DNA from 2 places in the Virgibacillus sp. M23 genome. Region 2 is predicted to be linked to the other one. Evidence: a T-box and tRNA genes for the amino acid it is inferred to sense, from the RefSeq annotation. Region 2 holds a T-box; the other holds one or more tRNA genes.
The links. A T-box is a leader RNA that pairs with one kind of tRNA and senses whether it is charged. The one in region 2 lies ahead of ileS (isoleucine--tRNA ligase), so its partner is inferred to be a tRNA-Ile.
Positions count from the first base shown of each region.

Region 1: it encodes a tRNA-Ile, which carries the amino acid that the T-box ahead of ileS (isoleucine--tRNA ligase) is inferred to sense. The anticodon was not compared.

Region 1 covers NZ_JAWDHA010000001.1:162,936-169,648, forward strand. The annotation lists gene RVS70_RS00830 (hypothetical protein) at 56-430, shown strand; gene RVS70_RS00835 (hypothetical protein) at 705-1,022, opposite strand; gene RVS70_RS00840 (NfeD family protein) at 1,100-1,732, shown strand; gene RVS70_RS00845 (Na/Pi cotransporter family protein) at 2,350-3,975, shown strand; tRNA gene RVS70_RS00850 (tRNA-Asn) at 4,550-4,624, shown strand; tRNA gene RVS70_RS00855 (tRNA-Met) at 4,629-4,705, shown strand; tRNA gene RVS70_RS00860 (tRNA-His) at 4,739-4,814, shown strand; tRNA gene RVS70_RS00865 (tRNA-Ile) at 4,836-4,912, shown strand; tRNA gene RVS70_RS00870 (tRNA-Ser) at 4,924-5,016, shown strand; tRNA gene RVS70_RS00875 (tRNA-Phe) at 5,038-5,113, shown strand; gene RVS70_RS00880 (superoxide dismutase) at 5,290-5,901, shown strand; gene RVS70_RS00885 (MFS transporter) at 6,096-6,713, shown strand, end outside.
Region 2 covers NZ_JAWDHA010000015.1:268-6,980, reverse strand. The annotation lists gene RVS70_RS08155 (YlmC/YmxH family sporulation protein) at 1-49, shown strand, start outside; gene pgeF (peptidoglycan editing factor PgeF) at 107-916, shown strand; gene RVS70_RS08145 (YggS family pyridoxal phosphate-dependent enzyme) at 944-1,612, shown strand; gene RVS70_RS08140 (cell division protein SepF) at 1,622-2,053, shown strand; gene RVS70_RS08135 (YggT family protein) at 2,061-2,327, shown strand; gene RVS70_RS08130 (RNA-binding protein) at 2,339-3,115, shown strand; gene RVS70_RS08125 (DivIVA domain-containing protein) at 3,215-3,718, shown strand; T-box leader at 3,786-4,004, shown strand; gene ileS (isoleucine--tRNA ligase) at 4,045-6,713, shown strand, end outside.

The sequences.
Region 1 (6,713 bases), on a different contig from region 2:
AAATTCCATATCCTAAAGATGCACCTCATTATTTAGAAAAAGGAGGTCTCGGACTATGGATCAGTATCCAAATAATGGAATGAAGGATGTAGAAAGAGCTCCGAATTATGGTGAGCAGAGAAAAAATGAAGATTTCGTTGGAATTGAACCTGACAGTTCTAGAGACGAAGAATTTGCTGCAGAAATGACTGCAGATGATTACGATCCAGATGTTACAGATAATGATACGGATATAAATTCAACATTCGGTTGGGTTGGGATCGCATTATCCGTTATTTCGTTCTTTATTTGGCCGGTAATTTTTGGCGCTGCCGGTATCATTCTCGGGTTCATGTCGAGAAGTCGTGGAGCGGATACATTAGGGAATATTGCCATTGCAGGTGGGGCAATCTCTATCTTAATTACCCTTTTTGTATTACCGTTTGTGTAGACAAAGGGCTATCTCAGCCCTTTCAGGCTGTCGAGAAAGTATCTCGGCAGCCCATCTTTATTTAGAATATAGCTCTTCTTATCCGCTGTATGTATTTTATAGTAGGAGATTGGAGTAAATTGTTCGAAACGCAAGCAAGGGTGAGTTATTGTCGCTTATTCAGAAAAACGTACTAGTTGCATTCGTAATATTGACAGGAAAGACTTGCAAAAAAGCACAGGAGATTCTCTAGAAGAGAAAAGCGTTATTTCGGCTCCTTGACTTTTATTATGTTTTAATCGTAAATGGGAAAGTAATAAAAATTCCCAATTTCAAGTTGATATGGATCTGTCTTTGGATTAATAACTTGAAAATCAATTAAAACTTTTTCAATATTCAACCTATTTAACTGATGTTTATTTATTTCTTCAACTATACTTAGAACAGTATCCCCTGTTTGGACTTTTATCGGTGTGACATGGTAATCTGTATGTAACACTTCAGATTCTTTTTCTTGGAACGGTGTTGTCTGTACATTTGAAATATCCTTATAAACGCTTGAAAGAAACAAGAAAATAATAAACCAAATGGCTGCTTTTTTTAGGAAATTCATCAGATCTACTCCTTATTATGAAACAAATCATTGCTGTTTTACGTATATACGTACTATAGGAGAGAGGGGGAGTTTTTTTGAGTGTTTTTGATTTGGAATGGATTGGAATCATTATTACTGGTTTTGCTACCTTGTTTTTAATTGGCGAAGTGCTTGTTAATATGCGTGGAATTTTTGCGTTATTAGGTATAGGTTTTATTACGGTATATTTTGGTGCCTATGTTGAAACAGGCTCGTTCATTATTATGCTTATTATTTATTTTGTAGGATTATTACTTATCATTATTGATGGAAAATTATTAAATGATGGAACACTTGCTACGATTGGATTAGCTTGTATGTTAACAGCAGTAGCGTTGCCTGCGCCTAATTTAGCTTCTGGTTTATATGCTGTGCTTGGTGTACTGCTAGGTGGCGGAGCTTCATTCTTTTTCTTAAAGGTATTTAAAAGAAGAGATATGTGGAATAAATTAACCTTAACAGATCAACTTACGAAGGAAGCAGGCTATAATTCCATGAATCAAAGCTATGAACAACTTTTAAATAAAGTGGGAGTAACACTAAACGATTTACGACCGGTAGGAACGATTCGCATTGAACAAAAGGACTATAGTGCTGTGTCAAATGGTCAGTGGATTAGTAAAGATACAAAAGTAAAAGTAGTTCAAGTCGACGGAACGAAAATTTTAGTTGAAATAATAAATGGTTAGTTGCTGAACGTGAAGATAATCGACAAGATTTTAGATAATCTTAGAAAGATTATCTTTTTTATTTGTGCGCCAGGCATGGCGACTATCTAGGTGGTGAAAGTCCGCTGTGAGGGTACACATCAACCAACCACTAGAGAACCGCAAAGGTGTTTATCGTGAGGTGAAGGCTGAAGGAAGCGTGTATCAAAATCTTGGCTCGACGAACAGAAATCTGATACCAAGGCTCTGTAGACGGACAAGGCTCCCAAACAAGCCAAAGTCCAAAAGATGTGCGTGATGAGCCGCGTCGAGCTCCAGCGCCCAGAAACGAGGCGAATTCACGAATCGCCCTAAGCTAAGTCATCATCGACTCGCAAGCTCACCGTGATTTCTTTATCTCCATTAACTCGCTCCAGTCGCTACGTTTCTAATCGGGCGCTAGCGCTTGTGTTCTTTTTGTTTATTTGTTCATCGCATGGAAAGCATGAAGTAGTAAATACTAAAAAGATCTATTAAATGTAGCTGAATGTAAATTTAATGTTAAATATACCTTTTAAACCTTTACAAAAAGTTTATATATAATTAATATTGGTATGGTGTGACAAGATTCAACATGAATGGAAGGGTAGGTATAAATTTTGGAAATTGATGTTCAAAAACTGATATTTGAATTTATCGGCGGACTGGGTATTTTCCTTCTTGGTATAAAGTTTATGGGAGAAGGGTTACAAAAGTCAGCAGGGGATCGTCTTAGAGATATACTGGATCGCTTTACAAGTAACCCATTTATGGGGGTATTAGCTGGTATTATCGTTACGGTTTTAATTCAAAGTAGCTCTGGTACTACTGTCTTAACAGTCGGTCTAGTAAACGCAGGCTTTATGACGTTAAGACAAGCAATTGGTGTAATTATGGGTGCTAATATAGGTACAACAGTTACTGCATTTATAATAGGTATTGATATTGGTGCTTATGCGCTACCGATCATTGCTGTAGGGTGTTTTCTATTATTTTTCTTTAAAAGTCAGAAAGTTAATGCAGTTGGACAAGCAATCTTTGGATTTGGTGCATTATTCTTTGGATTAGAATTAATGAGTAGTGGTATGAAGCCATTGCGTACACTAGAAGCATTTCATGAATTAACCGTTAATATGAGTGAAAACCCAGTTCTTGGTGTAGTTATCGGTACTGTCTTTACCGTTGTTGTACAGAGTTCAAGTGCCACAATAGGTATTTTACAAGGTCTATTTGCTGAAGGAGCAATAGAACTAAAGGCAGCCATACCCGTTCTTTTTGGAGATAACTTAGGAACGACAATAACTGCAGTGCTAGCATCTCTAGGTGCAACTGTTGCTGCAAAACGAGCAGCGTATACTCATGTAATCTTTAATTTAGTTGGAGCTACCATCTTTTTACTCCTACTTGGAGTTTTTACGCAAATTGTTACGTTTTTACAAGGACAGTTTAACTTGAACCCGGAGATGACAATTGCGTTTGCTCATGGGACCTTTAATATTACAAATACGATCATTCAATTTCCATTTATAGGCGCTTTAGCTTGGTTAGTTACTAGGATTATTCCAGGTGAAGATACAATTGTAGAGTATAAACCACAACACTTAGATCCGATATTTATTCAGCAATCATCGACCTTGGCATTAGATCAGGCGAAAGCAGAAGTGATTCGCATGGGTGAATATGCTTATAAAGGCTTAGAAGAAACAAATAAATATTTAAATACACAACTTTCTAAGCATTCCGAAATGGCTATGCAAATAGAAGGGGCTTTAAATAATCTGGACCGAAAAATAACAGATTATCTTGTAGAACTATCGGCAGAATCACTTACGGAAATAGAAAGTGCGAAACATTCCGCACTCCTTGACTCCGTTCGAGATATCGAAAGAATAGGCGATCATTTTGAAAATATTGTCGAATTAATTGATTATAAAATGTCTAATAAAGTTCAATTAACCAATCATGCTCAGGAAGATCTAAATGAAATGTTTGAATTAACAACGTCAACAGTAAAACAAGCCGTTGAATCTCTCCAAAGTATGGACAGAGAAGAGGCACTAGCTGTGATTCAAAAAGAAGATAAAATTGATAAAATGGAAAGGAATTTCCGAAAGAAACATATCATTCGTATGAATGAAGGTAAATGTACTGGATCAGCTGGAATTGTTTTTGTTGATATCATTAGCAATTTAGAGCGAATTGGAGACCATGCGGTTAACATTGCTGAAGAAGTATTAGGTGAATAATAATAACGTATGTTTAGTTTAACAACTGTCGGAAATGCTTTCTGACAGTTGTTTTTTATACTAAGTAGAAGTTAGCTATCTCAAATTCAAATGAACTGCAAGAGCTACGTCATTGTCGTTTGCGGAAAAGAAAATCTGTGTGAACAAGCATTATTCAACCGGAACTTGAAGAAAGCCGTTCACTTATCCATGGTGAGTTAAGTGAAGGGGAGTTATTTCGTGAAGTTCTGTTAGGAAAATTCTGTAGAAAAACGGGTGACTTCCGGCCCCTGTAGTATGGTTTTCAAGAGGTGACTCAGCGTTACGTCTGCTCACACAAACACAGGAGTTACTTTACAAGTTATAAGGTAGTATTTACTAATTAATAAAGGAATTAAAATTAAAATTTTCTAACTTTAAATTTTGTATTGAAAAACCTTTGATAAGATGCTATAGTAAATATTGTCGTTTTAACAGCGATACATACATAAGAAATTGCGATTATGATTTTTTGAAAAAAATATTGACAGATGTTGTTGAACATGGTAAATTATATCTTGTCGCTATAATTCGTTGAAGGTAGTCACGATAACATTCCACAGTAGCTCAGTGGTAGAGCTATCGGCTGTTAACCGATCGGTCGTAGGTTCGAATCCTACCTGTGGAGCCAATTTGGCGGTGTAGCTCAGCTGGCGAGAGCGTACGGTTCATACCCGTGAGGTCGGGGGTTCGATCCCCTCCGCCGCCACCATAATATAACAATTAATCTGAAATCTGAAGCATGGCGGTCGTGGCGAAGTGGTTAACGCACCGGATTGTGGCTCCGGCATTCGTGGGTTCGATCCCCACCGGTCGCCCCATAAACAATTTTAAAATGAGAAGGACCCTTAGCTCAGTTGGTCAGAGCTATCGGCTCATAACCGATCGGTCGCAGGTTCGAGTCCTGCAGGGTCCACCATAAAATTATTTGGAGGTATACCCAAGTCTGGCTGAAGGGAGCGGTCTTGAAAACCGCCAGGGGTGTAACAGCCCGCGGGGGTTCGAATCCCTCTACCTCCTCCATACATATTTAGAGTAGATTTAGGCTCGGTAGCTCAGTCGGTAGAGCAAGGGACTGAAAATCCCTGTGTCGGCGGTTCGATTCCGTCCCGAGCCACCATTCAAACAAGCGGTGGCTTGTTTTTTTATTTTCTCAAGAAAATAACGCTTTTTATAATTTGGTAAAAAAATGCATGCATATAATTTGCATCAGTATAGTAGCTTTGATAATCTTGCTTTAAAAGGGTGAATATTCGATCCTTTTTAATAAAATAATTTTATTAGGAGGAAGTTATAATGGCAAAATTTGAATTACCTGAACTACCTTATGCTTACGATGCACTAGAACCTACTATTGATAAAGAAACCATGAACATTCACCATACAAAGCATCATAATACGTATGTAACGAAACTAAACGGTGCTTTAGAAGGACATGCTGATCTTCAGAATAAATCTGTTGAAGAGCTAATAAGTAATCTAGATGCTATTCCGGAAAGCGCGCGGACTGCCGTACGTAATAATGGTGGCGGCCATGCAAACCATAGTCTGTTCTGGAAAGTATTATCACCTAATGGTGGTGGCGAACCAACTGGTGAGCTTGCTGATAAAATTAATGAAAAGTTTGGCAGCTTTGATAAATTCAAAGAAGAATTTGCTAATGCTGCAGCAGGACGCTTCGGATCAGGTTGGGCATGGTTAGTTTTAAATAATGAAGAATTAGAAATAATGAGTACACCTAATCAAGACTCGCCGATAATGGAAGGGAAAAAACCTTTATTAGGTCTTGATGTTTGGGAGCACGCTTACTATCTTAAATATCAAAATAAACGCCCAGATTACATTTCAGCTTTCTGGAATGTTATTAATTGGGATCAAGTAACGAAAAACTATAATGAAGCGAAATAACAAAAATAATTCAATAGAAAAGGCATGTGGGGGATTCGATTCCTTCATATGCCTTTTTTTATCTATAATTGTCAAGAAATGATGAATGTAAGCTTATGAATAGATTGTTATATCCTTATCTTTAATTAAGGCTTCTTTGCATATCTGTTACTCATTTGTTCAAACTATTAATGACTTGAAAAGGAGTATGGAATATGCGAAAAAGCCTATCACTTTATCAGGGGAAATTAGACATTGATAAGGATTTATTGTTTTTACTTGTTATTGGTGGACTATATTCTTTAGGGATATTTTTATCCAATACATTTGTAAATATATACTTGTGGAAGCAATCAGGGGATTATATAACCATTGCTGTATATAATTTAGCCATTTATATTTTTCAACCATTGACGTTTATTGTGGCTGGAAAATTAGCTAAGAAAGTGGATCGAGTTATTGTATTACGTTTAGGGGTAATTTTTTTATCTCTCTTTTTTTTGAGTGTATTAATTATTGCTGAAAAAGCATCGTACTATAATTTTATGCTAGGTAGTCTTCTTGGTATTGGTTATGGTTTCTATTGGCTAGCATTTAATGTACTTACATTTGAGATTACTGAGCCAGAGACTAGGGACTTTTTTAATGGATTTTTAGGAGTGCTTCAATCCTTTGGTGGAATGATTGGACCGTTATTAGCTGGGACTATTATTGCTAATTTGGAAGCAAATATCGGATATACAACAATTTTTACGATTTCTTTTATTTTGTTCATTTGCGCAGTTATCTGTAGTTTCTTTTTGGCAAGGAGAAAGGCAGAAGGAAGCTTTTAT
Region 2 (6,713 bases):
CGAAAAGCCGAAATTATATAATGAACCATTTATTCAGGAAAGAAAATAAAAAACAGCAGATTTTGTGGTAAAATGAAACAAGCAGTGAACGTGGGAGGTAGTTAGATTGTCAGAGCCCTTTATCAAGCACAATGATTCCATATTACATATCGAAAAATGGCAAAAACGAAATGAAAAATTAAAAGTTGGATTTACCACAAAACATGGTGGAGTAAGTAGGCAACCATACGCATCCTTAAATGGTGGGTTACATGTTAATGATAGTACAGAAAATGTAATAAAAAATAGAGAAATAATTGCTAATCATGTAAGGATTCCATTAAATAATTGGGTTAGTGGAGAGCAAATCCATCAAACACGCATACATGCTGTCACTGAAAATGACAAAGGTAAAGGTGCAACCGAATATGATACGGCAATTAAAGATACAGACGGATTAATTACAAATACTTCAGGGATTTTATGTACTGGATTTTTTGCAGATTGTGTTCCATTATTTTTCTTCGACCCAATTACTTCTTATATTGGTATTGCACACGCAGGGTGGAAAGGTACTGTTAGTGGGATAGCTGATGATATGGTCAATACCCTAGCCAATCATGGGGTAAATGTGAGCGACTTGTTAGTGGCTATCGGCCCTTGCATAACAAAGCAGTTTTACGAAGTAGAGCAAAAGGTTATCGATAGGATTCCATTATCACATAGACAAAGTTCAGTTCTACCAACTGGTATAAATCGATATTTACTTGATTTAAAACAATTAAATATAGATATTCTTTTACAAGCTGGGGTATTACGTAATAATATAGATGTAACAAATTATTGCACGTTTCGAGAGAATGACTTATTTTTCTCACACCGCAGAGATCATGGGAGAACTGGTAGAATGTTAGGCTTTATTGGCTTTTCATCATGATTATACGAGGGAGGAGAATTGGAAATAATGGATGTAGCACAAAATTTAACAGCAATACAGCAAAAAATAAGACAAGCATGTTTGAAGCGTAATCGAAATCTGGAGGACATCACCATAATTGGTGTGACGAAATATGTTACAATAGAGCGAACAGAGGAAACGATACTAGCTGGCATCACGAATATCGGTGAAAATCGACTTGAGGGCTTCCAAGAGAAGTATAATCTTTTAAAAGACAAAGGGACCTGGCACTTTATTGGTACACTGCAATCTAGGAAAGTAAAAGAAATTATTAATCAAGTTGATTTTTTGCATTCGCTGGATAGATTATCGTTAGCGAAAGAAATAAATAAACGTGCAACTGATCCAGTGAACTGCTTTATTCAAGTAAATGTAAGCGGCGAAGAATCGAAACATGGTATTGATCCAGACCAAGTTATTCCATTTATAGAGGACTTAGCAAACTATCCTAACGTGTATGTAGTTGGTTTGATGACAATGGCTCCTCACATTGATGATAAAGAAAAACTACGAATGATTTTCCGTAGATTAGCTGATATAAGGTCAAACGTACAACGTGAAAATTATACGCATGCGCCTTGTCAGTATCTTTCTATGGGCATGAGTAATGATTATGAAATAGCAATTGAAGAGGGTGCAACACATATCCGAATTGGTACAAAATTAGTAGGGTGAGGTGACAAAATGAGCTTAAAGAACAAAATTAAAAACTATTTCACAATGGAAGATGAGTATGAATATGAATATGTTGATGTTGATGAACTAGAAAATGATCCTAGACCACAACCGAAAGATAAAAATCAAAATGTCGTTAATCTTACTAGTATGCAAAATCCAACTTCTAAAGTTGTACTATGTGAACCTAGGACATACAATGAAGCCCAGGAAATAGCCGACAATATCGTTAATCGCCGAGCAGTCGTTATTAATCTACAACGCGTGGACAATCATCAGGCGAAACGCATCGTCGACTTTTTAAGTGGGACAGTATATGCTGTAAATGGCGATATACAAAAGCTGGGTGCACAAACATTCCTCTGTACACCTGATAATGTCAATGTGTCTGGTACGATTACAGACGCTTTTATGGAAGATGAATATGAAAAAGGATGGTAGCAAATAAATGTTTGGACTTTATCGATTATTAGATACTGCTTTTGTTATATACAGTTATGCGTTAATTATATATATTTTTATGTCGTGGTTTCCAGGTGCAAGGGAATCTTCATTCGGACAAATATTAGCAAAAGTATGTGAACCGTATTTAGAGCAATTTCGTAAGTTTATTCCTCCGATCGGCATGATCGACCTATCACCAATCGTCGCCATTTTTGTCTTGTATTTAGCAAGAATGGGGTTATTACAATTCTTCCAGATGTTTGTTTTTTAAAGGGTTAAACAATGGAGATCTACCAGCATTTTAGGAAAGATGAGGAGCCCTTTATTGATCAGGTCATGTCATGGAAGGAACAAGTGGAGCGATCCTTTCAGCAACGGTTAACAGATTTTCTTGACCCTCGTGAACAGCAGATCATGGACATGCTTATTGGTTCCAAAGGCGATGAAGTAAAACTAGCCTATCATGGAGGAAATCCATATGTGGAGCGGAAACGGGTAGTAATTGCCCCCTTTTATGACACAATACAAGCTGATGATTTTCAATTAACATTATTACAAGCTAGTTATCAATCTAAATTTGTAAATGTGACACACAGCGACATAATGGGCGCATTTCTATCTTTAGGTATTAAACGAAAAAAGCTTGGAGATATTTACGTGGACAATGGCCTGATCCAAATCGTCGTTGCAGATGAAATAGCTTCATATGTGAAGACTAATTTATTATCCATCAAAACAACAAAAATAACGTTGGAAGAAATGCCGTTATCAGAATTTAAACGGAAACAAATGAACTGGGAGGAATCAGATTGCACCGTCTCCTCCTTACGACTTGATACACTTGTTAAAGAAATCTACCGGATTTCAAGAAAAGATGCGGTATCTTACATTAATAAGTCACATGTCAAGGTGAATTTTAAAGTCATCGAAGATGTAAAGTTTCTCTTACAGGAAGGTGATCTATTATCACTAAGAGGTAAGGGAAGGAGTAAAGTGGTACAAATTAGGGGGAAAACAAAAAAAGATAAAATTAAGGTAACTACTGCAATCTTGAAATAATTTTGTTAAATATGCAGGAATTAGCTACCTTTTGTCGAATAAAAGTGTAAGATGGGGATAGTACGTTTTGTGAAACAACTTTAATAGGAGGTGGCTGTTGTGCCATTATCACCATTGGATATTCATAATAAAGAATTCACTAGAAGTTTTCGCGGATATGATGAAGATGAGGTAAACGAATTTCTTGATCAGGTAATTAAAGATTATGAAATGGTTATACGTGAGAAAAAGGATTTAAAGGAGCAAGTAGATCACTTAAATGAGAAGCTTGGTCACTTTACGAATATCGAAGAAACCCTAAATAAATCAATTCTTATCGCGCAGGAAACTGCCGAAGAGCTAAAAGGCAATGCTACAAAAGAATCCAAATTAATAATTAAAGAGGCAGAAAAAAATGCTGACCGCATTATTAACGAAGCTCTAAGCAAGTCTCGTCGTATTTCAATGGATGTAGAAGAGTTAAAAAAACAGGCCAAAGTCTTTCGTACACGTTTAAAAATGTTGGTTGAAGCTCAGTTGGACATGATAGGTACTGATGATTGGGAACAGTTATTTGATGCGGAAATAGGTGAAGACCTAGAATTAGCAGAGAATGAATCATAAGCCTTGACGCTAGTCGCTATTTTACATATAATTCTTACACAGAGGTCTATGAATCATTAGTTGAATAAATTAAGCAAGGATAGAGCTAGTATAAAGGTGAGTTACTGAATAGCGAGTTGGGGTATGGTGGGAGCCCAACACAGTAATACTTTTAGAAAATCACTCTTGAGCTTTCATTATGAAATGAATTAGTAATGAACGGGATCATTCACGTTACGAATTTCGAGTGAATTTGACAGTTAGTCAAATTTATAAGGGTGGTACCGCGAGTCTTCTCGTCCCTTTTGGGATAGAGGGGATTTTTTAATTTAGAAGGAGGAGCATAAATGGACTATAAAGAAACATTATTAATGCCAAAAACTGCATTTCCGATGCGTGGAAACTTACCAAATAAAGAGCCTATTCGCCAGTCAGAATGGGAGGAAAAGGACCTATATAAAAAGAGCTTAGAAAGAACAAAGGGGAAACCATTATTTATTCTTCATGATGGCCCTCCATATGCAAACGGAGATTTGCATATTGGTCACGCATTAAATAAAATTTTAAAGGATTTTATTACTCGTTATAAATCGATGACAGGATATCATGTACCATATGTTCCAGGATGGGATACACATGGTTTACCAATTGAAACAGCACTGACAAAAAATAAGAAAGTGAAACGTAAAGAATTAAGTATTGCTGAATTTCGAAAACTTTGTGCTGAATACGCACTTGGACAAGTAGATAACCAGCGGGAGCAATTTAAAAAGCTAGGTGTACGTGCCGATTGGGACAATCCATATATTACGTTGACAAAGGATTATGAGGCCGCGCAAATAAAAGTATTTGGAGAAATGGCGAAGAAAGGCTATATATATAAAGGATTAAAGCCAGTGTATTGGTCTCCTTCTTCAGAATCCGCTTTGGCCGAAGCCGAAATTGAATACCATGATAAACGATCTCCTTCCATCTACGTTTCATTTGAAGTAACGGATGGTAGAGGCTTATTGGAATCTGACGTCAAATTTATTATCTGGACGACAACACCTTGGACGATCCCAGCTAATCTTGGAATAAGTATCCACCCTGAATTAGAATATGCTGTAGTTGCAGTAAATGATGATAAGTTTGTCATTGCTCACGCTCTTTTAGAAGCAGTGACAGAGGCGTTAGAATGGAACAATCCAGAAGTAATTCAAACCTTTAAAGGAGAAGAAGCGGATAAGGTTGTCGCTAAACACCCTTTCTATGATCGTGAATCATTAGTAATGCTTGGAGAACATGTAACAACAGAAGCTGGTACAGGTTGTGTTCATACAGCACCTGGACATGGTGAAGATGACTTTTACGTAGCTAGAAGTTACGGTATGGATGCACTTTGCCCAGTAGATGAAAAAGGTGTATTTACCGATGAAGCTCCTGGCTTTGAAGGTCTGTTTTATGATAAAGCAAATAAAGTAATTACAGAAAAATTAGACGAAGCCGGTGCATTGTTAAAGCTCGCATTTATAACGCATTCCTATCCACATGATTGGCGTACGAAGAAACCAACGATATTCCGTGCAACGTCACAGTGGTTTGCTTCGATTAAGGACTTTCGTCATACGATATTAGATGAAATCAAAGCTATCAATTGGTATCCACAATGGGGAGAAACAAGATTATATAATATGGTGCGAGATAGGGAAGATTGGTGTATTTCACGTCAGCGAACATGGGGTGTGCCAATCCCAGTATTTTATGCAGAGGATAAAACACCAATCATTACAGATGAAACAATTAGTCATGTGTCTGATTTATTTAAGGAGCATGGATCTAATATTTGGTTCGAGTGGAAAGCAAATGATTTACTACCTAAAGGCTTTACCTCGGAGCACAGCCCAAACAATATGTTTACCAAAGAAACGGATATTATGGATGTATGGTTTGATTCTGGATCTTCACATGAAGCGGTATTACTTGGCAGAGAAGATCATTATCGTCCAGCAGATATTTATTTAGAAGGTAGCGACCAATACCGAGGGTGGTTTAATTCATCCTTATCCACATCAGTAGCTGTTACTGGAAAAGCTCCTTATAAAACTGTTATTAGCCATGGGTTTGCACTTGATGGTGACGGTAGAAAGATGAGTAAATCGCTGGGCAATGTAATTCAACCTGGGAAAGTACAGAAGCAGCTAGGGTCGGATATTCTTCGTTTATGGGTATCTTCAGTAGATTATCAAGCTGATGTTCGTATTTCAAATGATATCTTAAAACAGGTTTCTGAAGCGTATCGTAAAATCCGTAACACATTCCGTTTTATGCTTGCTAATCTTGCTGATTTTGATCCGAAAACAGATCGAGTTGCTGATACAGAATTGGAAGATGTCGACAAATATATGCTCTATCGTCTTCAACGATTAATAAACGATGTGCGTGTAAGCTATGAAAGCTATGAGTTTTCACCAATATTCCATCAAATTCATAATTTCTGTGCAGTTGATTTGAGCTCCTTCTATTTGGATTTTGCTAAAGATATTTTATATATTGAAGCAAAGGATAATCATAGAAGACGTAGTATTCAAACAGGCTATTATGAAATTCTAACGTCTCTAGTTAAACTATTAACACCGATTATTCCGCATACAGCTGAAGAAGTGTGGGAGTATATTCCAGGAGTAGAAAGTGATAGTGTTCAATTAACAGACATTCCTGAGTCGAGAGAAATAACAAAATTTGCTGTAGAAAAATGGGATCACTTCATGCGTGTTCGTGATGATGTGTTAAAGGCATTAGAAGAAGCTAGAAATGAGAAAATAATTGGTAAGTCACTTGAAGCAAAAATAAAGTTAGTACCGAAAGATGAGCAAACGAAAGATGTATTACAGTCTATTGAGCAGCTACATCAATATTTAATTGTTTCAGAGGCTGAGGTAAGTGATGATACGTCAGAAACTAAGCCTTATTCGTATGTTCATGTTGCAGTTGATAAACACGCTGGAGAAAAATGTGAACGATGCTGGATTTCTGC